One region of the Hahella sp. KA22 genome, then DNA from elsewhere that is predicted to be linked to it. Evidence: riboswitches for the same ligand, from Rfam matches in the RefSeq annotation. Region 1 holds a riboswitch; each other region holds the start of a gene.
What was found. A riboswitch is a leader RNA that binds a small molecule or an ion and turns the genes downstream of it on or off. The one in region 1 is predicted to bind cobalamin.
Positions count from the first base shown of each region.

Region 2: it holds a riboswitch for cobalamin, as region 1 does, so the genes downstream of both, EUZ85_RS06540 (TonB-dependent siderophore receptor) here and EUZ85_RS01825 (ribonucleoside-diphosphate reductase subunit alpha) in region 1, are expected to answer to the same signal.
Region 3: it holds a riboswitch for cobalamin, as region 1 does, so the genes downstream of both, EUZ85_RS00070 (CbtB domain-containing protein) here and EUZ85_RS01825 (ribonucleoside-diphosphate reductase subunit alpha) in region 1, are expected to answer to the same signal.
Region 4: it holds a riboswitch for cobalamin, as region 1 does, so the genes downstream of both, EUZ85_RS30950 (CbtB domain-containing protein) here and EUZ85_RS01825 (ribonucleoside-diphosphate reductase subunit alpha) in region 1, are expected to answer to the same signal.

Region 1 is NZ_CP035490.1:395,689-401,449, forward strand. Features, by position in the region: gene EUZ85_RS01820 (ribonucleotide-diphosphate reductase subunit beta) at 1-898, opposite strand, end outside; gene EUZ85_RS01825 (ribonucleoside-diphosphate reductase subunit alpha) at 927-3,788, opposite strand; cobalamin riboswitch at 3,913-4,135, opposite strand; gene EUZ85_RS01830 (hypothetical protein) at 4,214-4,513, opposite strand; gene EUZ85_RS01835 (pilin) at 4,759-5,730, shown strand; gene EUZ85_RS01840 (type II secretion system F family protein) at 5,734-5,761, shown strand, end outside.
Region 2 is NZ_CP035490.1:1,456,508-1,462,268, reverse strand. Features, by position in the region: gene EUZ85_RS06550 (cobyric acid synthase) at 1-897, opposite strand, end outside; gene EUZ85_RS06545 (hypothetical protein) at 958-2,148, opposite strand; gene EUZ85_RS06540 (TonB-dependent siderophore receptor) at 2,180-4,126, opposite strand; cobalamin riboswitch at 4,237-4,434, opposite strand; gene EUZ85_RS06535 (DUF3012 domain-containing protein) at 4,578-4,766, opposite strand; gene EUZ85_RS06530 (hypothetical protein) at 4,911-5,312, opposite strand; gene EUZ85_RS06525 (hypothetical protein) at 5,348-5,761, opposite strand, start outside.
Region 3 is NZ_CP035490.1:12,698-18,458, reverse strand. Features, by position in the region: gene EUZ85_RS00090 (cobyrinate a,c-diamide synthase) at 1-89, opposite strand, end outside; gene cobO (cob(I)yrinic acid a,c-diamide adenosyltransferase) at 123-722, opposite strand; gene EUZ85_RS00080 (ATP-binding protein) at 742-2,475, opposite strand; gene EUZ85_RS00075 (CbtA family protein) at 2,480-3,283, opposite strand; gene EUZ85_RS00070 (CbtB domain-containing protein) at 3,405-3,581, opposite strand; cobalamin riboswitch at 3,606-3,818, opposite strand; gene cbiB (adenosylcobinamide-phosphate synthase CbiB) at 3,922-4,866, shown strand; gene cobD (threonine-phosphate decarboxylase CobD) at 4,867-5,761, shown strand, end outside.
Region 4 is NZ_CP035490.1:6,950,350-6,956,110, reverse strand. Features, by position in the region: gene EUZ85_RS30970 (cobyrinate a,c-diamide synthase) at 1-403, opposite strand, end outside; gene cobO (cob(I)yrinic acid a,c-diamide adenosyltransferase) at 437-1,036, opposite strand; gene EUZ85_RS30960 (ATP-binding protein) at 1,056-2,789, opposite strand; gene EUZ85_RS30955 (CbtA family protein) at 2,794-3,597, opposite strand; gene EUZ85_RS30950 (CbtB domain-containing protein) at 3,719-3,895, opposite strand; cobalamin riboswitch at 3,920-4,132, opposite strand; gene cbiB (adenosylcobinamide-phosphate synthase CbiB) at 4,236-5,180, shown strand; gene cobD (threonine-phosphate decarboxylase CobD) at 5,181-5,761, shown strand, end outside.

The DNA of each region.
Region 1 (5,761 bases):
CCACGCGGATACCGAAGGCGCAGTGCATGACTTCGTCGCGCATGATGTATTGCAGCTGCTCGCCGGTGCCTTTCATCAATCCGCGACGCTGCAAAGCGAAGATGGGACTGAAACCATTGTAAAACCAGCAGCCTTCGAAAATACCGGCGAAGAAAATATACGCCATCACGAAGGTTTCCAGGTCATCCCGGTTACGCAGGTTGATATCCGGGCGCAATAGCGCGCTGATACGCTCGTTGCCCATCTTGATCTTGCGATAGATCGCTGGCGTGACGCGGTAACGGTTATAAATCTCGCTCTGATCCAGACCAATCGTTTCAATACAGTGCTGATAGGTCCAGGTATGCAGAGATTCTTCGTACACCTGCCGCGCCTGATAGATCTGCAATTCCGGTGCGCTCATTTTCTCCATCACCGCCAGACCGATATTACGCATGGCCAGGATATCGGAAGTAGTCAGGTAGGCCAGCACGTTTTCATACACATGCTTTTCTTCCAGAGTCAGCTTGTGATGGTAGTCGTACACGTCCTGAGACATGTTGATGTCCAGAGGCGTCCAGTGGTTCTTGTTGGCGTTGAGGAAAAACTCCCACGCCCAGGGATACTTGAACGGCGCCAGCTGGTTGATGTCAGTCATCCCGTTCACCACCCGCTTGTCGTCAGGGTTAACCGGGTCCAGCTTTTGTAAAACCTGTTCTTCCATCGCCTCCTCCGCCAGGGCCGCGGGCTCTGGCACGCTGTCAGGGGCTCCCCCGGCGGCGGGGGCCGCAGCGGGAGAGGTGGAAACGGATGACTGTGGAGAAACAGCCGAGGATGTGGACACAGCAGGAATCGCCACCGCCAGAGGATCGTCCCAGTCCGACAAGGTCGCAGTCTGCTTCATCAGTTCGGTATTCATGGTCATAGCTCCTGGTTGTTATCGTCGCTTACTGACAGGCTTCGCAGTCCGGATCGAGAATCGAACAGAACTTCGGTTGCGGTTCCTGATTCTCAGTGTCGTCAACATCAGGTTTGGCGTTGTCGCTCTGGGACGCGCCGGAAGAAATTTTCTCCATTTGCGTGGCGCCGAGAGAGCGCAGGTAATAAGTCGTTTTCAGGCCGCGGGACCAGGCCAGTTTGTACAGGTTGTCCAGTTTTTTACCGGAAGGCTCCGCCATGTACAGGTTAAGGCTCTGCCCCTGATCAATCCATTTCTGGCGACGGGAGGCCGCTTCCACCAACCAGCGAGGATCGATCTCAAACGCGGTCAGGAACAACTGCTTCACGTCTTCTGGAATGCGATCGATCTGCGCAACGGAGCCATCAAAGTACTTGAGATCGTTGACCATAACGGAATCCCATAGATCCCGCGCCTTCAACTCCTGCACCAGCCAGGGGTTGATCACGGTGAACTCGCCGGACAGGTTGGATTTGACGAACAGGTTCTGATACGTCGGTTCAATGGACTGGGATACGCCGACAATGTTGGAAATCGTCGCCGTAGGCGCGATCGCCATGACATTGGAGTTACGCATGCCCTGCTTTTTCACCAGCTCGCGCACTGGCGTCCAGTCCAGACTGTGACCACGATCCAGCGTGCAGTATTCCGCGCCGCGCTCCTGCTCCAGACGATCCAGAGAATCGATAGGCAGAACGCCCTGATCCCACAGGGAACCTTCGTAGGTTTCATAGCGTCCGCGCTCTTTCGCCAGATTAGAAGAAGCAGTGATCGCAAAATAGCTGATCAGCTCCATGGACTGATCGGCGAAGCGCACTGCTTCGACGCTGCTATACGGCAGGCCAAGCTTGTACAGCGCATCCTGGAAGCCCATCAGGCCCATGCCCACAGGACGGTGACGCAGGTTGGCGTTACGCGCCTGGGGAACCGCGTAATAGTTGATGTCAATGACGTTATCCAGCATGCGCACTGCGGTATACACGGTGTTGCGCAGACGATCATGATCGATTTCGCCATTGCGAATGTGGTTGACCAGGTTGACCGAGCCCAGGTTACACACCGCAATTTCGTCCTGACTGGTGTTCAGCGTGATCTCCGTACACAGGTTCGAGGAGTGCACCACGCCAACGTGTTGCTGCGGCGAACGCAGGTTACAGGGGTCTTTGAAGGTCACCCAGGGATGGCCTGTTTCGAACAACATGGAGAGCATCTTGCGCCACAGATTCTGCGCAGGCACTTTCTTGAACAGGGTGATGGCGCCGCTTTCCACGAGGGATTCGTAGTGGGTATAGCGCGCTTCAAAAGCGGAGCCGTACAAATCGTGCAGATCCGGCGCATCGCTGGGTGAGAACAGCGTCCACTCCTTGTCCTCGAACACCCTCTTCATGAACAGGTCAGGAATCCAGTTGGCGGAGTTCATGTCATGGGTGCGGCGGCGTTCATCGCCAGTGTTTTTGCGCAGTTCCAGGAACTCTTCGATATCCAGGTGCCAGGACTCCAGATAAGCACACACGGCGCCTTTACGTTTGCCGCCCTGATTCACTGCCACGGCCGTGTCGTTCACAACCTTCAGGAACGGCACCACGCCCTGGGATTTACCATTAGTGCCTTTGATGTGGGAGCCCAGAGAGCGCACCGGCGTCCAGTCATTGCCCAGACCGCCCGCCCATTTGGACAGCAGCGCATTGTCCTTGATCGCGCCGTAAATACCCTCCAGGTCATCCGGCACAGTGGTCAGATAGCAGGATGACAATTGCGGACGGTTGGTGCCGGCATTGAACAGCGTCGGCGTGGAGCACATGTAATCAAAAGAGGACAACAAGTTGTAGAACTCAATCGCACGAGCGTTAGGGTCGTCTTCCTGCACCGACAGCCCCATGGCGACGCGCATGAAAAACGCCTGCGGCAATTCCAGGCGGGTCTCGCGCCAGTGAATGAAGTAACGATCGTAAAGGGTCTGTAGCCCCAAGTAGGTGAATTGACGATCACGCTCAGGCTTAAGCGCGGCGCCCAGTCGTTCCAGATCGAATTCCAGCAGACTTGGCGACAGCAATTCATGCTCCACGCAGCGTTCGATAATGGCGCGGAACGCAGACGGATACAGTTCCGCCATTTCAGTTTCCGTGGCGGACGCAGCGATATTCAGATAGCTCAGCGACTCTTCACGCAAACCGTCCAATAACAAACGGGCGCACACATAGGAATAGTTAGGTTCTTCTTCGATCAGAGGACGCGCCGCCATGACCAGCGCGGCGTTGACGTCTTTATGCTTAACGCCGTTGTACAGGTTCTTCAGTGCGCCCTGCAGCACTTTTTCCTCGCTGACGCCGTCCAGATCCGCACAGGCATCGCTGATCACTGTACGTAGACGTCCCATATTCAAAGGCGCTTCTGAGCCGTCAGTGAATTTCACATTGATATCGGGATGCGTCTCCCCTGCCTGTTCGCTTGGCGCAGGCGCGCGCTGACGGGCATGCTCTTCACGATACAGTACATAAGCGCGGGCCACTTTGTGGAAGCCGCCGCGCATCAGGCCTAACTCCACCAGATCCTGAATTTCTTCAATATGCACCGAACCGCCTTCCGGGCTGCGGCGGCGCAGGCGAGCCACGATATCTTTAACCAGTTTTTCTACGGAATCCCGCACACGGGGCGAACCGGACGCGGATTGTCCTTCCACCGCCAAAAACGCCTTGGTCACCGCCATGGCGATTTTTCGGTCGTCAAACGGCGCAGCCTGACCGGTGCGTTTGATCACCTGCAGCAGGGCGTTATGAGTGCGTGATTCGGATGAAACAGATGGGGAACTGGAGGCGCGCGCCTCACTGGGGGACGAAAAACTGCCGGTCATGGAATTGTCCTCTATCGCGTGTTCTGGCCGAACCTCCACGATTAGGGACATAAAGCGACGCGCAGACAGGACAAAAATCGCCTCGCACAAAGCGGCGCTTTATCATTACCCTGAGTCGCGAAGGCATGAATAACTTCAGCATGGCAGGTCTTCGGACTCGGGGGCGTTTACACGTTTTTGCGAACCTACGGCGACCGCTTCCCATCCACTTTCAGGACAGTGCGTGGGCGTTTCCGCCCGCGTCGCTTTCGTTCCCCCACACCGCTGCGCGTCAGTACCGGACTCTCACCGGATTCCCTCTTAGCACAACCTTTGAACAGGCGTGAACCATAGCTGAGGCACAATATATTGTTTTGAATACTAAAAGTAAATACTAGATGTAGAGGCAACGCCATACAGCAAAACCGTGGGCGTATGGGTTGAAATCAGGCCAGAATGACGGCGAATAAGAACTTTTTCAGTAGCGCCTGGACGCCTAATCCTATGAGTGTAAGAATAAAAATCTCTGAATAAGCATCCGCTTTGGTAATCAGCTTTAATGCAACCAGATAGAATCCAATCGCGAGAAGCAAACCAGGCAGCCCATAGACAAAGAGTCCAATCAAAGCCGCCGCAAGAACGATCAAGAATGCCTCAATAAACGCCAGCGAGACTTTCAGCAGCTTAGCCGCAGCGAACAGGCAAGCACTCTCGATCAGAACGCCAACGATTAGATTCAAATCCATGAGATTTCCCAAAAGGCGGCCATTCTATACAGTAAGCCGTCGCCGTCAATACAGCTAAACCACACTGACATCCCTAACGGCGACATTCACATATCCACGATTTTCATGGCGGTCGAGCAGCCGAAGTTTGCCAAACCTCATTGTCACCCCAAAAAATAAGCGGGTAATTACCTGAATTAAAAGCAGTTCAGGATACAAATCAGCTAAACTGCTAATAATTTTCTTCTTCGCATTAAGGACTGGATTTGCCTGAACGACGCCGCTTTTTCAAAGAAAAACTGACGCCTTATTTTGCGCCCCCCATGTGGTTGCACTGTCTTTTGTATGTGTTAACGCTGGGCGCGTACGAGCTGTTCTGGCATTACATGAATTGGCGCAAGTATCGGCTTATATCGGGAGATCCTATCTGGCCGCCGCTGCGCGGGCTGTTCTTTTACTTTTTTATTCCTGCTCTGGTTGGTAATCTCGCGCGCAGCTCCTCCTTGGCGGGCCGCTCAGATCCTTCGCTTGGCCCATGGACCAGCGCGCTCTATATTGCAGCAGTGATAACAGCCTCTACGCTCGCGGAGGCATTGCATCCTCTGTTTATTCTGTCCGCCTTTCCTTTTCTGACCTATTTGAACTGGCGGGCAAGATGGGTCAACCAGCAGTTCATAACAGCTTCGGCTCAGTCGGATGCAAGCGTCTCCGTAATCGTCGCCGGCTCGCCGCTGCAATCTGGCCACGACGTCCTCGTTTTCAGACCGTCTTTCCAGACTGTTAAAAGCTTTCGTTGGCTGGAGATTTTTACCTGTATCGCCGTGATTTGCATCGCTTTGACTTTCGCATTGGACGCCGGACGCCAGACCATTATTAAAGCTCGTCTAACCGAGGCCTTTAGTTTATTGGGAGGGGTCAGAGTAGACATGGCGGAAAAATACGCTTTCTCCGGCGTCTGGCCGGAGCGAGACAAACTGTATGCTTTGAGCGAGGTTGAGGCGGTTTATTTCCAGCCTGTTGAACTTGATGCTAGCGGAGCCTTGCACTTTACATTTTCTCCGCTCGCTGAAGAAACGCCTGGAACCATCAGCTTTCGATCCGTCGTCAGTAATCCTGATGGCGCATTGCGCACCCTGGGTTGGACATGCGCGTCAGCCCACTCGGGTCCACGCAAAGTCTACGGCGACGACAAAAGCTCGCTGCCTCCGGAGCAACTCCCCTATATCTGTAGAGGTTAAACCGTGATCCTTATTTCATCACCAAACTCAA
Region 2 (5,761 bases), 1.1 Mb from region 1:
TTTGGAGCCAGGAAGAATAATGAGATCAGCTGACGGCGGCGACTGGCCCGGCCCGATAAACTGAAAGTCCACCTGCGGGTGTAACCGCAGCGGGTCAAAGTCCGTGTGATTACTGATTCGGGGCAAGGAGGGTGCGATAACTTTAAGCGTCGCGCCAGACTTAACGATAGCTTCCCGCGGCAAGGCGTCTTCCGCTTCCAGATGCAGGCCATTCAGATAAGGCAACACTCCCAACACGGGCTTGCCGGTATATTCCTCCAGCCACCGGAGTCCCGGCTCAAGCAAAGCAATGTCGCCGCGAAAACGGTTGATGACAAAGCCGCGAACCCGTCGCTGTTCACTTTCGCTCAATAAAGCCAATGTGCCGACCAAATGAGCGAACACGCCCCCCCGGTCAATATCGGCAATCAGGATAACCGGGCAGTCGACCGCTTCCGCAAACCCCATATTGGCGATATCTCGATCGCGCAGGTTAATCTCCGCCGGCGAGCCTGCGCCCTCAACCAGAACCGCATCGTAAGCGGAGGAGAGTCGTTGAAAAGATTCCAGCACCGCCTGCATGGCGGTGCGTTTGTAGTCGTGATAGGCCACCGCATCCATGTTGGCGCGGGCTTTACCATGAATGATGACTTGCGCGCCAATATCCGTATTGGGCTTCAACAACACTGGGTTCATGTCCGTATGCGGCTGCAGGCCACAGGCCTGCGCCTGCACCGCCTGCGCCCGCCCAATCTCACCACCGTCCACCGTTACGGCGCTGTTCAGCGCCATATTCTGTGGCTTGAACGGCGCCACTTTCACGCCACGCCGCAACAGACTGCGGCATATCGCGGTGACGAGTGTGCTTTTGCCAGCGTCGGAAGTGGTTCCCTGGATCATGAGCGTACTCTTGGTCATCCAGATAGACTTCCTTCTAGAACAAAACAGCTCACTGAAACAGGCGCACGCACGAGCACGTCAGTCTTTTTCAGCGAAAACTATTTTTGCTGGATTTTTATCAACGCCGATAGTTTTGATGATGGTTTCAGTCGATGTGTTAGCGATAACCAAGTCAGGATTTGCTCCACCGACGCCAAACCACAATTCGCCCGTTGGACTGGCGGCGATTGAACGTAAATCCACACTGGCCGTGCCAGGGATCGCCGAAGCAACAACGTCTCCCGTACTTGGGTTAAAACGATAAAGAGACGTTTTTTGGAATTCTTCATAACCGTTGAAGTAGCCCACCGTATTAGAAAGGATGGTCATATCCGTGATCAAACCGTACGGATGACTGACATCATTGCCATCGTCGATGAGCACATAGTGGTCATAGGTGCTTGGATTTACGATCTCTATGCCCCCCGTGTACTCAGCAGGTCGGGGAGGACTTGAAAAAGTGCTGTCGTACCGTCCAAGCCCGGCAATAAACAGCGAGCCGCCCTGCTCTATGATGGTATGAGGATTCTTGATATTTAAAGCCAAGCCTTTTTGGGCTCCGCCGGAGATATTGATTTCTTCATTAGTGGCGACATTAATTACCGCTAGATAAGCAGTTCCTGGCGCAAATTCATCGTCCATGTTCTGCATGACGACATATAGTTTGCCATTGTATATCACCCCTGCGGACATCTCTGGAACGCCATCATCATCGTAGCTGCTCAGATCTATCTCACCCGTTTTGAAGTGCTCTTCATCGCTTAACGCAACAGATGGATCCACTACCCAAATGGATGAACCGCCGTACCTCAGCACATACGCCTTGGTATCGCTAACAAATATTATGTCATAAGGGTTGCTCAGAGACTCGCCATCATCATTGGTGGTGAACTGCCAGTCAGACACGCCTGGGCTGTCATAGTTATACTTGGAGATATTATCCTGGCTACGCCTACCAATACGATAAAAACTGTCTCCATAGGCCGCCACAGACATATCTGACTTGTTGGAGCTGGCATACCCTTCTACAACATCGTATGGCGCTTTAGCAGATGCAATCGAGACTTCACTTGATGAATAGTCATTCGCCACACCGGCGATAACCGCGACCCAATCCGAACCAGGCGTCGTTCCTCCATTACCGCTGTCTCCGCCGCCACAACCCGCCATCGTCGCAAACGCCAGGGTTAAACCCGTCCATTTCAACGTTGTTGCTATACTCTGCTGCATGCCCGCGTCCTCTTAGTTATTAAACAGGAAACTAAAATAAATGCTGTAAAGACACAAAATAGTGTCGCCCAGGAGAAGGGTAACCGTTAAAAGCTTCAACGACTTCATCGGTCACATTGTTTGCGCTGACTTCAACGGTAGTCTCGCCATCGGACCAGCGCCCCACCACATCGACAATGTTTTGATCTTCCACTTCCGTTTCCTGAGCGCTGTCGTAATAAGCCCCGGATTCATGACGATACTCGACGGAGGTGGTGATGCGCCCGATACTCCAGGCGGCGGATAAAAAGTGGGAATAGGTGTAGGCGCCCGCCAGTTGTTTACCGTGCAGGTCACGGGCGTCTGACAGGTTTTCTGTGTCCTGGGCGGTGCTTCTGGCGATAAACGTCCAGGCGGGAACAGGTCGATACATGGCGTCCACTTCCACTCCGCTAACCCTTGCTTTGCCGACATTCTCAAAGCGGCCGACTCCCCTTGAGTCATAAGAGGGGACGATAGCATCTTTTAAATCCCGATAGAAATAGGCCGCAGATACACTAAAACTATCTACGCCCACTTCAAATCCGATGTCACCATTCAACGCTGTTTCCGGGTGCAACTCACTATTACCAATGAAGAATCCTCTATCGCCGAACTTCTCCGCTAACTGAGGGAACCTCACATCCCGGGATGCATTGGACTTGAGCGACAGCCAATCTGTCAGGCGGTAACGAACGCCAGCCTGCAATGAATGATATTGAGCGGAATCGGAAGCCACCTCCGTGCGCCCGCTCATGGATGCAGCGGGAGTCTCATCTTCAAGAAAGTATTGGCGCGCGCTCAGGCGCACCAACCAGATATCTTCAGCATCCGCCCACTCGTCTTGCACACCCAGCAAGTAGGTAAAACGCTCGAACTCCTGCTTTTGCCTGCGCCCGGTCAGGTCCTCTTCCTGATAAGTTTCCCGGCGCGCCTCCAAGGTAGCGGAGAGCAGATGCAGACCGATTGAATAGGAGCCATATAACTCGGCGCCGACCACATCCGTGTCAGCCCGAGTTTTCTGCACGCCCAGGCCAATGCGGCTTTGACTGTCGTCATAACGCTCTTCTTGTGTGGACAAGAAAATGCGCCCCGAATAATTTTCCTGTGTATTTCGGGCAAAGCTCAGTTTGCTCTGCAGACGAGTGAAGTCCGTATCCAGACTGGTTCGCGTGCTCTCCAGATTAGCGATGTCAGGCAGATGCTGATCTTTATTGAAATGTTGCGCCATCAGTTGCAAATCCGTGCTATCCGACAGGCTGCGTTCCGCCGTCAGCATGCCATTGAACTGACTGAAATCCGCATTGCGACGACGTTCCACACGATCATCGTAGGGATTAAATTCGGTCTGGTTGTTGTTCAGCATCTCGAAGTCGTTATCACTGCCGAGATAATCAAGGGACGCCAGGTAGTTGGTTTCGCCAACGCTATCGGCGAATGTAAGCGCCCCTTTACGACTGTTGAATGAGCCATACCCAAGACTTAATTGTCTGAGGGGTTTGCTGAAACGAAGAGATTTGATATTGATCGCGCCGCCGACGCCAGAGTAGCCCAGCTGAATCGGCGTTGCGCCTTTATAAATTTCAATCTGCTCAATGCCGCTCAGCAATATCTGGCTCAAGTCCACCGAGCCGCCAGTCGCATCGTTTAACAATACTCCATCTAGATAAACGTTCACCTGCTTACTGGTGGAGCCACGAAGATAAACAGCGGAGTATGATCCCAGCCCGCCGCTCTGACGCACTTGCACGCCGGTTTCATTCTTCAGCACGTCTGCGACGGTGGCGACTTTCGAGTCAAATTGCTCGCGCTTGATCACCTTAACAAAGCCAGTTTGATACTCCGCGTCAATTTCATCCGCAGATGGAGCTTTGGCTTCGACGACAACAGGCGCCAACTCTTCCGCGCGAACGCCGGTCAGTTGTGAGCCAACTAAAAGCAAAAGGGGTACAAGCCTCATAATGTTCCGAAAGAGTAGCGCCAGTGAATGCAATTGTTGCGCAGCGGATACAAGCAAAGAGGGAAAGGAGTCGAGTCAGACGAATCCCGGCAAAGCCCTCCGCTATGCCACGCGATAAGCAGGCGTCAGGCCGGTCTCCGGGCTCATGAGTGGTGTAACCGGCGACAACGTCTTCCCGCGAATCCGCAGTGACAGGGGGTTGTCGTTTGACTCATTTACCGTTGCGGGGGCAGCGTCGGACTTAAACCGACTTCCCGTTTCATCCCTTGAACGAATGTTCTCAGGACACCTGATGCAATGGGGGCGTAAGCTAAATGGCCGCCCCTGTAAAGTCAAGGCGCACAAAGCGCCTCACCCAAACCACAAGCGCCAGGGTCGCGGCAACCTGTTGAAAACTATCCAAATGTAGCCTCCCCCTATTCCCAATAAGTTAGGAGATGAGTCTGCTCGCTTAACTGTCGGAGCGGAACAGGCAATGTTTGGCGTAATCCGTCGCCTCATTCGCCGTCCAGTCACCCTTCGGCTTGGTCGCCATATCCTCACACCAGTCCTTGCTCCCCACCTCGGGAGAGCAACCGGCTAAAGCACCCAAGCTCAACCCCACCACCAATAGCCAAGAAGATACGCGTTTAATCGCCATAGGAAATCCTGAATGTCATTTCACAAGTTCATCTTTAATCGAGAAGTATACAAGGCAGAGGCAGTCAGTTTGGAGATTGAGGGCGAAAATTTTCAATTGAGAGCAACTATCCACAATTCTGACTGGTTAAATTGCTTCAAAAGCTTAGCTACCCTCAACTTTGCCACTGGCGCAATTTTCTACACTGTCAGCGTATAAAGTAACCGTGAGCCATATCCCCGAATAGGTTTCGCCACATACTTGGTAGCCCAGGTTTTCTATATAATACGTCGAAGATCTCTCAACCCACCACCCCGAGAAAAGCAAAAGGAATCCTCCGGCGATTAATATTCCACCTTGGATTCTTTTAAAGAAGTTCGATTTTATTAGTCGCTCAATTATTGCCACAACCGTAATCAGAGGTATTATTAGAGGCAGCAACAAATAACGCACACCACCGTGAAACTCAATTACATTAGCTCCACTTGCCGCCTCCTGCTGAGCAAAATAAATGACATCTAAAAATCTAGCTGCAAATGCCAACGCAGCAACATTTAAAACCAACATAGCTACGCATATTACAATTTTCCTCATAGCTATCATTAATACCTACTCGTAGCTTTCATAAGCGCTCTCTCAATAAAGTTACTTTCAAATATAGTGACTTGACGAGCCGCTTCACCAATAGTTTTATTATGCAAAGAATTCAAGCTCTCTATAAGAGCGGAAGTAACTCCATATTTTTGATCAAGCTCCTCAAGTAAAAAACTTGTCGCAACTCCAAGAAAAACTGCAGCCAACAAAGGGCCTACAGCGACAGTGGTGAAAGCGCCTACAACATATGCGGCAGCAGAGCCAACCGTAGCAGCAACTCCGACTTTAACAATGTCAGTAGCCAGAGTGCCAATTAACACAGATAACGACTTTTCATCGCTTAAAATAAATTGAAGGACGGTCAAAGGAACAGTTAGATAGATAGTAAGCCTCGCGCCTTTTATTAAATTACTATTAACACC
Region 3 (5,761 bases), 380 kb from region 1:
TGATAACGCGCCAGGGCGGCGGTGACGGTGGTTTTACCCTGGCCGGAAGCCATGGCGGAAATAAACAGAGTGGGACAACGGGCCTGCATCAGTGCGCTTTCTCCATCAATCTTCACTCATAGCTAATATTCGATTCCTGCTTGCGCCTTCACGCCCAGACGGAACGCATGCTTTTCATCCTGCACCTGACTGATGGTGTCGGCGATGTCCTGCAACTCCGTCGCCATGGTGCGCCCGGTGATCATCACGTTTTGATGCTGTGGGCGGTTTTGAAGCGCCTTTACCAAGGGCTCCACCGGCAGATAGCCGTACTTGACCATGTAGCTCAATTCGTCGAACAGTAGAAAATCATAGCTGCCGTCCGTCAGCAGTTGCTCCGCCAAGGCCCAGGCCTGACGGGCGGCGGCGATGTCCTGCTCGCGATCCTGGGTTTCCCAGGTGAAGCCGTGGCCCATGACGTGAAAGTCCACACGGGGATGATCTTTGAAAAACAGAAATTCGCCGGTGGCGTCTCTGCCTTTGATAAATTGAATCACCGCGCAACGGTGGCCGTGACCGAGGGAGCGCGCCATGGTGCCGAAGGCGGAACTGCTTTTGCCTTTGCCATTGCCCTTGAGCAGGATAAGCACGCCGCGCTCTTCCTGGGCTTGCGCAATGCGCTCGTCAATGATGCGCTTCTTGTTGGCCATGCGACGGCGGTGTTTTTCGTTTTCGTCCAGCATCATTCGTATCTCCGAGGCGTTAGTGTTCCAGGGCGGCGCGCACAGCGGCCAGCGGGGCGTAGGCGGCTCCGAGGCGTTGCGCCAGTTGTCGGCAGCGATTGAGTTTGACGGCGGCCTGCTCGGTATCCACCACCCACAGGGGCGAATCCCAAGTCAGGTCGTCCAGCGGATCGCGGCTGCGCCCGTCAGTCAGCAGCAACGTACGGCAGGTCAGATGCGGGTTGGCGCGGGTCTGTCGCGCCAGTAGCTGACGCGCATGCAGCAGCGCCTGTCGCAGCGGCGTACCGCCGCCAGCGGGAAGTTCATTGAGCAGGGCGGTGATATCTTTGGGGGCGCGTCGGCAGGGGATGATCCACTCCGTGCGCTGCGCGCCAAACGCCAGTACGGCCAGTTTCTCCCGCGCCAGGTAGGCTTGCCGCGCCAGTCCCAGAATCACCCCTTTCGCCTGCGCCAGCGCGCGTTGGCTCAGAGTGGAGGCGGAGGTGTCCAGCAAGACGCAGTTCAGTGTGTCGCGACCCTGGCGACGGGGCTGATAACGTATTTCGCGCAACCCGTCGCCCCGGTTGTCGGGATGGACGAGCGTGGCGAACCAGTCCGGACGTGAGGACGGCGCCTGCCGGTTGAGTTGCGCGCGACCCGGGGCGGCGCCTTGTCGTTGTTCCGCGCCGCTGCGCTGTGTGTCGCGACGAGAGGACGGAGAACCTGGCGTTGGGATCTCGGGCAGTTGTGGCGTCACCGGCTTGTCCGCCGCCATCAGTTGCGGCGGCATGCCCCCCCAGTCACCGGAGGTTCCAGAGGACGAAGACGACGATCCCCCAGAGCCGCCTGTATTCCCGCCGCCTTGTGAGGGGGGCGAACCGCCAGAAGACGGCGGCGTATCCTGGTGATTGGCGCGATGGCTAAGCGCGAACGACCGGGTCGCCGCCACGTCTTCCACGCTGACCTCGTCGCGTCCGCTCCAGGCGGCATGGGCGATGGCGGCGCGGCGCCAGCAAATATCCGCGCGCACGCCTTCTACGCCAGCGGCGAGGCATTGGCTGGCGATATCCCGTTGTATATCTGAAGGGCAGAGAACCTGTGACAGGCGCCCGCGGGCGGCGGCGATGCGGGTTTGCAGATCTTGCTGAGCGTCGCGCCATTGCGCCAGATAGGCCTCGCGGTCCTGTTCGAAGGCCAGACGTCGCTCCACGATAGCCATGCGCTGTTCAACGTCGTAGGTTTCATCCAGAGTGACGGCGAGACCGAAACGGTCCTGTAACTGCGGTCGCAGTTCGCCTTCATCCGGGTTCATGGTGCCGATCAGAATAAACTGCGCCGGATGGCTGTGACTGAGGCCGTCCCGTTCGACAAAGTTCACGCCCGAGGCCGCCGTATCAAGCAGGGCGTCCACCAAGGGGTCGGGCAGCAGATTGACTTCATCGATATAAAGCACGCCGCCGTGAGCTTTGGCCAACAGGCCGGGATTAAACTGCACGCGTCGCTCGCCCATGGCCTGTTGCAGGTCAATGCTGCCGATCAGGCGTTCTTCAGACGCGCCCAGGGGCAGGGTGACGAACTTGTCCGCCGCCTCCGGCAATAAATCCGCCAGTCCCCGCGCCAGCGTCGACTTGGCGGAGCCGCGCGGACCGCTGATCAATACGCCCCCCAGATGAGGATTGATGGCGGCGAGCAATAACGCAGTTTTTAGCGGTTGCTGGCCGACAACCGCGGCGAATGGGTAGGCGGCGAGAGCTGGCGGGGCGGCGACGTCCATTGACTCAGCGCGCCTGCCGCGCGACGTCCTGGCTGCTCCAACGGCGCAGGAACCAGGCGCAGGCCAGTCCGACGATCACCCAGAACAGCGCGTTGGTCAGGGTGGCGGCGGTGATGAATTGATGATGCAGCATCTGTAGCGCCTGCAGAGCCTGTGGGTTGGCGGCGGCGAACTCCGGCGCATTGGCGTGCGGCGCGCCGACCAAATGCGGAATAATCAGCAGAGGCAGTCCGCCCAGCTTTTTCCATGCCGGTGCGAACGCCAGCAAGGCGAAACCGATCGCAGTAACCAGGGCGGTGGCGATCCACCACAACTGGCGATTTTCCAGTGCGGCGGCCTGCATGCCGGGAATCTCCGGCGGCAGTCCCAGGGCGGGAGCGACAAAGAAAACGCCATAGCCCGCCAGTCCCCATAATAATCCCGCGCCCCAGCCTGCGCCGCCTTTGCCGCTGAGTCTGGCGGCGGTCATACAGGCCAGCATGAGCGCACTGAAGCCGATTCCGGCGAGCACGTTGGCAAGCAGGGTGTACAGGGTGCGCTCCAGACCGTCCTCTGGCGCCCAGGCGTCTTCGCCATGGTGATGGCCGCCAGATTCCGCCGCGCCGTGATCGTGCTCATGGGAGTGATGGGCGCCCGTCGCCGCGTGCTGGTGCTCCGCCACGGCAACGGGCTCTGGCGCTTCATCGCCTTCGTAGGTTTCCGCCTCCAGAATAATGCTGGTGACCTGGGAGTGTTGTACGGCGCTCAACAGCCCGCCAGCCAACAGGCCAACCAGCAGCGACGCCAGGATAATACGCTGAATCAACATGTCTCTTCCTCATGCAATGCGGTGTGACGTCGCTATGCGCGCAAGCGCCGCACAAGAGGTGCGGCGTCAAGTTAGACAGGCGAACGTCTGGCCCTGGCAGGGCCTCAGAATTCAGTAACTGTTAGTGACAGGGGAAAGCAAACGCGTGCCGGGTGTCGTGAGCGGCGTTGTGAGCCGCATCCATGGACAGAAAGCCCACTGCGAACAGAATCAGTCCGCCGAAGCACATGGCGCCGATAAGTTGTAGCGCTGCGTTATTGGAAGCCAGCAATGGAAGAGAGAGATTTTTAGTTTGCATGATCTGCGCACCTACCCGTACGAACTGCAGTGGATAAAGCAAGGCCGGTCTCCGGGCTTACGAAAGGTCGAAGCATTTTCGACACAACATTTGCGCCTTCCCATGTCAAAACTGACGACACAGTGGCGTTGGCAAATTACTTTCGATTACCGTTGCGGGGGCAGCACTGGATTAGCATATTGCGCACCAGATTTCCCGATTATCTCGTGGTCGAGCACCTTGGTCAGCGGGATATGCTATTGGCTGAACCCAGGGGAAGTCAACAAGTTAGCGGGTTGCATTGAGCGCGGACCATGGTGAGAATAGGCCGCCTCATCATGAGCCTGGCGCATACTGACCAATGGATACATTGCTGATTCTTGTCCTCGCCCTGACTTTCGACGCCCTGTTGGGAGAACCGCGCCGGCTGCATCCTTTGGTTGGTTTCGGGCGTTACGCCGGTTGGGTGGAGGGAGCGATTCGCATCGCCGACTTCTCTTCCTCAGCAACCCGCGCGCTTGGCGCGGCGGCGGTGACTGCCGCGATTCTGCCCTGGGCGGCGCTCGCCTGGCTGGCGAACGCGTGGAGTGAGTCTTCCACCTGGGGACACATTATCTTTTCCGCCTTCGTGCTTTATCTCGCCATCGGTTGGCGCAGTCTGCTGGAGCATGTGCGTCAGGTCGCCGCGCCATTACGCAGGCATGACGCGGAGGCGGCGCGGCGCAGTCTATCCATGATCGTCAGTCGCGACACCGCCGAACTGGGGGAGGAGGAGATCGCCTCCGCCGCCACGGAATCCGCTCTTGAAAACGGCAACGACGCCATCTTCGCCGCCATCTTCTGGTTTCTGCTCGCCGGCGTTCCCGGCGTGGTGTTGTATCGCCTCAGCAATACCCTGGATGCAATGTGGGGCTATAAGAGCCCGCGTTATTTAAGTTTTGGCTGGGCGGCGGCGCGACTTGACGATGTGCTCAACTGGATTCCCGCCCGTCTGACCGCCTTCAGTTACGCCTGCTGCGGGGCCATGGACAGCGCCCTGCGATGCTGGCGCGCTCAGGGCGCGCAATGGAAAAGTCCCAATGCAGGGCCGGTCATGGCGGCGGGCGCGGGCGCGCTGCGGGTGCGGCTCGGCGGCGCGGCGACCTATCACGGCAGTCTGCAGCATCGGCCTTCACTGGGCTGCGGCGACGCCGCCACGGCGCAATCCATTGAGCGCGCCTGTGGACTGATCAATCGCTCTCTGGCGTTGTGGACGGCGACAGTGGCTTTGGGAGTGGGCGTGCTATGGCTGTGGGGAGCGGGTTGAATGAACGGGAGCGACTTTGATAACGGGGCCGGACACGTGGACCTTCAGGATGATGAGCCGGCTCCCGTCCATGGCGGCGATCTGGATAAATACAGCCGCCTGTATGGCGTTGCCGCCGCTGACTGGCTGGATTTATCCACCGGCGTCAGCCCTTTTCCATACCCGCTGACCAGCATTCCGGCAGAGGTGTTTCGACGTCTGCCTTATGCCGACCCGGCGTTGCAACAGGCCGCCAGCGTTTATTACGGGACGGATTCCCTGCTGGCGATTCCCGGCACGCAATGGGCGATTCAACATCTGCCCGCCTGCTGCGCCCCAGGTGTGGCGGCGCTGCCGGACGTCGGCTATCGCGAACATGAGCATCACTGGCGTCGTCAAGGCTTCAAAATTATTCATTACCCTGCAGGAGATCTGGCGGGAGCGGCGGCGCGTCTGGCGCAGACAGAAAACTTGCGCGCCCTGGTGGCGATTAATCCGAATAACCCCGCCGCCCGTAGGACGCCATTGGCGGCGCTACGTGAGTTGGCGCAGCGACTGCAGTCCACGGGCGCATTGATGGTGGTGGACGAAGCCTTCGCCGATGCGGAGACAGATTCCAGCCTGCTGGGCGAGACCCTGCCGGAAAACATTGTGGTGTTGCGCTCATTCGGCAAATTTTTCGGTTGGCCGGGAGTGCGATTGGGATTTGTGGCGGCGGCGCCTCACTGGCTGGCGGCATTGCAGCGCCGGCTTGGTCCCTGGGCGGTGAACAGCGCCGCGCAATATGTGGCGACTCGGGCGTTGCGCGATGAGGCTTGGATTACCGCTATGCGAGAAAAGCTCTCCTTGGTGAGCCGCGACCTGCAGGCGCTTATTCTGGCGCAGTCGGTATTCAAGAGGGCGCAGGATTGCCGGC
Region 4 (5,761 bases), 410 kb from region 1:
TGGCGAGTCCATAGGCCACTGCGGCGGTGGTCTGCGCCATACCTTTGGCGTTGATCACGACGGCGACGGGGAGATTGAAGCGGGCGGCGAGATCCGCGCTGCTGGGCTCGCCGTCCAGCAAACCCATAGCGCCTTCGATCAGGATCAGGTCCGCTTCGCGGGCGGCGCGATAGAGCTGGTCGCGACAATATTCCTCACCCGCCATCCACAGGTCCAATGGTTCCACCGGCGCGCCGGAAGCGATCTGCAAAATCTGCGGATCGAGGTAGTCCGGACCGGTCTTGAAGACACGCACTTTGCGACCCTGGTTGCGATGATAACGCGCCAGGGCGGCGGTGACGGTGGTTTTACCCTGGCCGGAAGCCATGGCGGAAATAAACAGAGTGGGACAACGGGCCTGCATCAGTGCGCTTTCTCCATCAATCTTCACTCATAGCTAATATTCGATTCCTGCTTGCGCCTTCACGCCCAGACGGAACGCATGCTTTTCATCCTGCACCTGACTGATGGTGTCGGCGATGTCCTGCAACTCCGTCGCCATGGTGCGCCCGGTGATCATCACGTTTTGATGCTGTGGGCGGTTTTGAAGCGCCTTTACCAAGGGCTCCACCGGCAGATAGCCGTACTTGACCATGTAGCTCAATTCGTCGAACAGTAGAAAATCATAGCTGCCGTCCGTCAGCAGTTGCTCCGCCAAGGCCCAGGCCTGACGGGCGGCGGCGATGTCCTGCTCGCGATCCTGGGTTTCCCAGGTGAAGCCGTGGCCCATGACGTGAAAGTCCACACGGGGATGATCTTTGAAAAACAGAAATTCGCCGGTGGCGTCTCTGCCTTTGATAAATTGAATCACCGCGCAACGGTGGCCGTGACCGAGGGAGCGCGCCATGGTGCCGAAGGCGGAACTGCTTTTGCCTTTGCCATTGCCCTTGAGCAGGATAAGCACGCCGCGCTCTTCCTGGGCTTGCGCAATGCGCTCGTCAATGATGCGCTTCTTGTTGGCCATGCGACGGCGGTGTTTTTCGTTTTCGTCCAGCATCATTCGTATCTCCGAGGCGTTAGTGTTCCAGGGCGGCGCGCACAGCGGCCAGCGGGGCGTAGGCGGCTCCGAGGCGTTGCGCCAGTTGTCGGCAGCGATTGAGTTTGACGGCGGCCTGCTCGGTATCCACCACCCACAGGGGCGAATCCCAAGTCAGGTCGTCCAGCGGATCGCGGCTGCGCCCGTCAGTCAGCAGCAACGTACGGCAGGTCAGATGCGGGTTGGCGCGGGTCTGTCGCGCCAGTAGCTGACGCGCATGCAGCAGCGCCTGTCGCAGCGGCGTACCGCCGCCAGCGGGAAGTTCATTGAGCAGGGCGGTGATATCTTTGGGGGCGCGTCGGCAGGGGATGATCCACTCCGTGCGCTGCGCGCCAAACGCCAGTACGGCCAGTTTCTCCCGCGCCAGGTAGGCTTGCCGCGCCAGTCCCAGAATCACCCCTTTCGCCTGCGCCAGCGCGCGTTGGCTCAGAGTGGAGGCGGAGGTGTCCAGCAAGACGCAGTTCAGTGTGTCGCGACCCTGGCGACGGGGCTGATAACGTATTTCGCGCAACCCGTCGCCCCGGTTGTCGGGATGGACGAGCGTGGCGAACCAGTCCGGACGTGAGGACGGCGCCTGCCGGTTGAGTTGCGCGCGACCCGGGGCGGCGCCTTGTCGTTGTTCCGCGCCGCTGCGCTGTGTGTCGCGACGAGAGGACGGAGAACCTGGCGTTGGGATCTCGGGCAGTTGTGGCGTCACCGGCTTGTCCGCCGCCATCAGTTGCGGCGGCATGCCCCCCCAGTCACCGGAGGTTCCAGAGGACGAAGACGACGATCCCCCAGAGCCGCCTGTATTCCCGCCGCCTTGTGAGGGGGGCGAACCGCCAGAAGACGGCGGCGTATCCTGGTGATTGGCGCGATGGCTAAGCGCGAACGACCGGGTCGCCGCCACGTCTTCCACGCTGACCTCGTCGCGTCCGCTCCAGGCGGCATGGGCGATGGCGGCGCGGCGCCAGCAAATATCCGCGCGCACGCCTTCTACGCCAGCGGCGAGGCATTGGCTGGCGATATCCCGTTGTATATCTGAAGGGCAGAGAACCTGTGACAGGCGCCCGCGGGCGGCGGCGATGCGGGTTTGCAGATCTTGCTGAGCGTCGCGCCATTGCGCCAGATAGGCCTCGCGGTCCTGTTCGAAGGCCAGACGTCGCTCCACGATAGCCATGCGCTGTTCAACGTCGTAGGTTTCATCCAGAGTGACGGCGAGACCGAAACGGTCCTGTAACTGCGGTCGCAGTTCGCCTTCATCCGGGTTCATGGTGCCGATCAGAATAAACTGCGCCGGATGGCTGTGACTGAGGCCGTCCCGTTCGACAAAGTTCACGCCCGAGGCCGCCGTATCAAGCAGGGCGTCCACCAAGGGGTCGGGCAGCAGATTGACTTCATCGATATAAAGCACGCCGCCGTGAGCTTTGGCCAACAGGCCGGGATTAAACTGCACGCGTCGCTCGCCCATGGCCTGTTGCAGGTCAATGCTGCCGATCAGGCGTTCTTCAGACGCGCCCAGGGGCAGGGTGACGAACTTGTCCGCCGCCTCCGGCAATAAATCCGCCAGTCCCCGCGCCAGCGTCGACTTGGCGGAGCCGCGCGGACCGCTGATCAATACGCCCCCCAGATGAGGATTGATGGCGGCGAGCAATAACGCAGTTTTTAGCGGTTGCTGGCCGACAACCGCGGCGAATGGGTAGGCGGCGAGAGCTGGCGGGGCGGCGACGTCCATTGACTCAGCGCGCCTGCCGCGCGACGTCCTGGCTGCTCCAACGGCGCAGGAACCAGGCGCAGGCCAGTCCGACGATCACCCAGAACAGCGCGTTGGTCAGGGTGGCGGCGGTGATGAATTGATGATGCAGCATCTGTAGCGCCTGCAGAGCCTGTGGGTTGGCGGCGGCGAACTCCGGCGCATTGGCGTGCGGCGCGCCGACCAAATGCGGAATAATCAGCAGAGGCAGTCCGCCCAGCTTTTTCCATGCCGGTGCGAACGCCAGCAAGGCGAAACCGATCGCAGTAACCAGGGCGGTGGCGATCCACCACAACTGGCGATTTTCCAGTGCGGCGGCCTGCATGCCGGGAATCTCCGGCGGCAGTCCCAGGGCGGGAGCGACAAAGAAAACGCCATAGCCCGCCAGTCCCCATAATAATCCCGCGCCCCAGCCTGCGCCGCCTTTGCCGCTGAGTCTGGCGGCGGTCATACAGGCCAGCATGAGCGCACTGAAGCCGATTCCGGCGAGCACGTTGGCAAGCAGGGTGTACAGGGTGCGCTCCAGACCGTCCTCTGGCGCCCAGGCGTCTTCGCCATGGTGATGGCCGCCAGATTCCGCCGCGCCGTGATCGTGCTCATGGGAGTGATGGGCGCCCGTCGCCGCGTGCTGGTGCTCCGCCACGGCAACGGGCTCTGGCGCTTCATCGCCTTCGTAGGTTTCCGCCTCCAGAATAATGCTGGTGACCTGGGAGTGTTGTACGGCGCTCAACAGCCCGCCAGCCAACAGGCCAACCAGCAGCGACGCCAGGATAATACGCTGAATCAACATGTCTCTTCCTCATGCAATGCGGTGTGACGTCGCTATGCGCGCAAGCGCCGCACAAGAGGTGCGGCGTCAAGTTAGACAGGCGAACGTCTGGCCCTGGCAGGGCCTCAGAATTCAGTAACTGTTAGTGACAGGGGAAAGCAAACGCGTGCCGGGTGTCGTGAGCGGCGTTGTGAGCCGCATCCATGGACAGAAAGCCCACTGCGAACAGAATCAGTCCGCCGAAGCACATGGCGCCGATAAGTTGTAGCGCTGCGTTATTGGAAGCCAGCAATGGAAGAGAGAGATTTTTAGTTTGCATGATCTGCGCACCTACCCGTACGAACTGCAGTGGATAAAGCAAGGCCGGTCTCCGGGCTTACGAAAGGTCGAAGCATTTTCGACACAACATTTGCGCCTTCCCATGTCAAAACTGACGACACAGTGGCGTTGGCAAATTACTTTCGATTACCGTTGCGGGGGCAGCACTGGATTAGCATATTGCGCACCAGATTTCCCGATTATCTCGTGGTCGAGCACCTTGGTCAGCGGGATATGCTATTGGCTGAACCCAGGGGAAGTCAACAAGTTAGCGGGTTGCATTGAGCGCGGACCATGGTGAGAATAGGCCGCCTCATCATGAGCCTGGCGCATACTGACCAATGGATACATTGCTGATTCTTGTCCTCGCCCTGACTTTCGACGCCCTGTTGGGAGAACCGCGCCGGCTGCATCCTTTGGTTGGTTTCGGGCGTTACGCCGGTTGGGTGGAGGGAGCGATTCGCATCGCCGACTTCTCTTCCTCAGCAACCCGCGCGCTTGGCGCGGCGGCGGTGACTGCCGCGATTCTGCCCTGGGCGGCGCTCGCCTGGCTGGCGAACGCGTGGAGTGAGTCTTCCACCTGGGGACACATTATCTTTTCCGCCTTCGTGCTTTATCTCGCCATCGGTTGGCGCAGTCTGCTGGAGCATGTGCGTCAGGTCGCCGCGCCATTACGCAGGCATGACGCGGAGGCGGCGCGGCGCAGTCTATCCATGATCGTCAGTCGCGACACCGCCGAACTGGGGGAGGAGGAGATCGCCTCCGCCGCCACGGAATCCGCTCTTGAAAACGGCAACGACGCCATCTTCGCCGCCATCTTCTGGTTTCTGCTCGCCGGCGTTCCCGGCGTGGTGTTGTATCGCCTCAGCAATACCCTGGATGCAATGTGGGGCTATAAGAGCCCGCGTTATTTAAGTTTTGGCTGGGCGGCGGCGCGACTTGACGATGTGCTCAACTGGATTCCCGCCCGTCTGACCGCCTTCAGTTACGCCTGCTGCGGGGCCATGGACAGCGCCCTGCGATGCTGGCGCGCTCAGGGCGCGCAATGGAAAAGTCCCAATGCAGGGCCGGTCATGGCGGCGGGCGCGGGCGCGCTGCGGGTGCGGCTCGGCGGCGCGGCGACCTATCACGGCAGTCTGCAGCATCGGCCTTCACTGGGCTGCGGCGACGCCGCCACGGCGCAATCCATTGAGCGCGCCTGTGGACTGATCAATCGCTCTCTGGCGTTGTGGACGGCGACAGTGGCTTTGGGAGTGGGCGTGCTATGGCTGTGGGGAGCGGGTTGAATGAACGGGAGCGACTTTGATAACGGGGCCGGACACGTGGACCTTCAGGATGATGAGCCGGCTCCCGTCCATGGCGGCGATCTGGATAAATACAGCCGCCTGTATGGCGTTGCCGCCGCTGACTGGCTGGATTTATCCACCGGCGTCAGCCCTTTTCCATACCCGCTGACCAGCATTCCGGCAGAGGTGTTTCGACGTCTGCCTTATGCCGACCCGGCGTTGCAACAGGCCGCCAGCGTTTATTACGGGACGGATTCCCTGCTGGCGATTCCCGGCACGCAATGGGCGATTCAACATCTGCCCGCCTGCTGCGCCCCAGGTGTGGCGGCGCTGCCGGACGTCGGCTATCGCGAACATGAGCATCACTGGCGTCGTCAAGGCTTCAAAATTATTCATTACCCTGCAGGAGATCTGGCGGGAGCGGCGGCGCGTCTGGCGCAGACAGAAAACTTGCGCGCCCTGGTGGCGATTAATCCGAATAACCCCGCCGCCCGTAGGACGCCATTGGCGGCGCTACGTGAGTTGGCGCAGCGACTGCAGTCCACGGGCGCATTGATGGTGGTGGACGAAGCCTTCGCCGA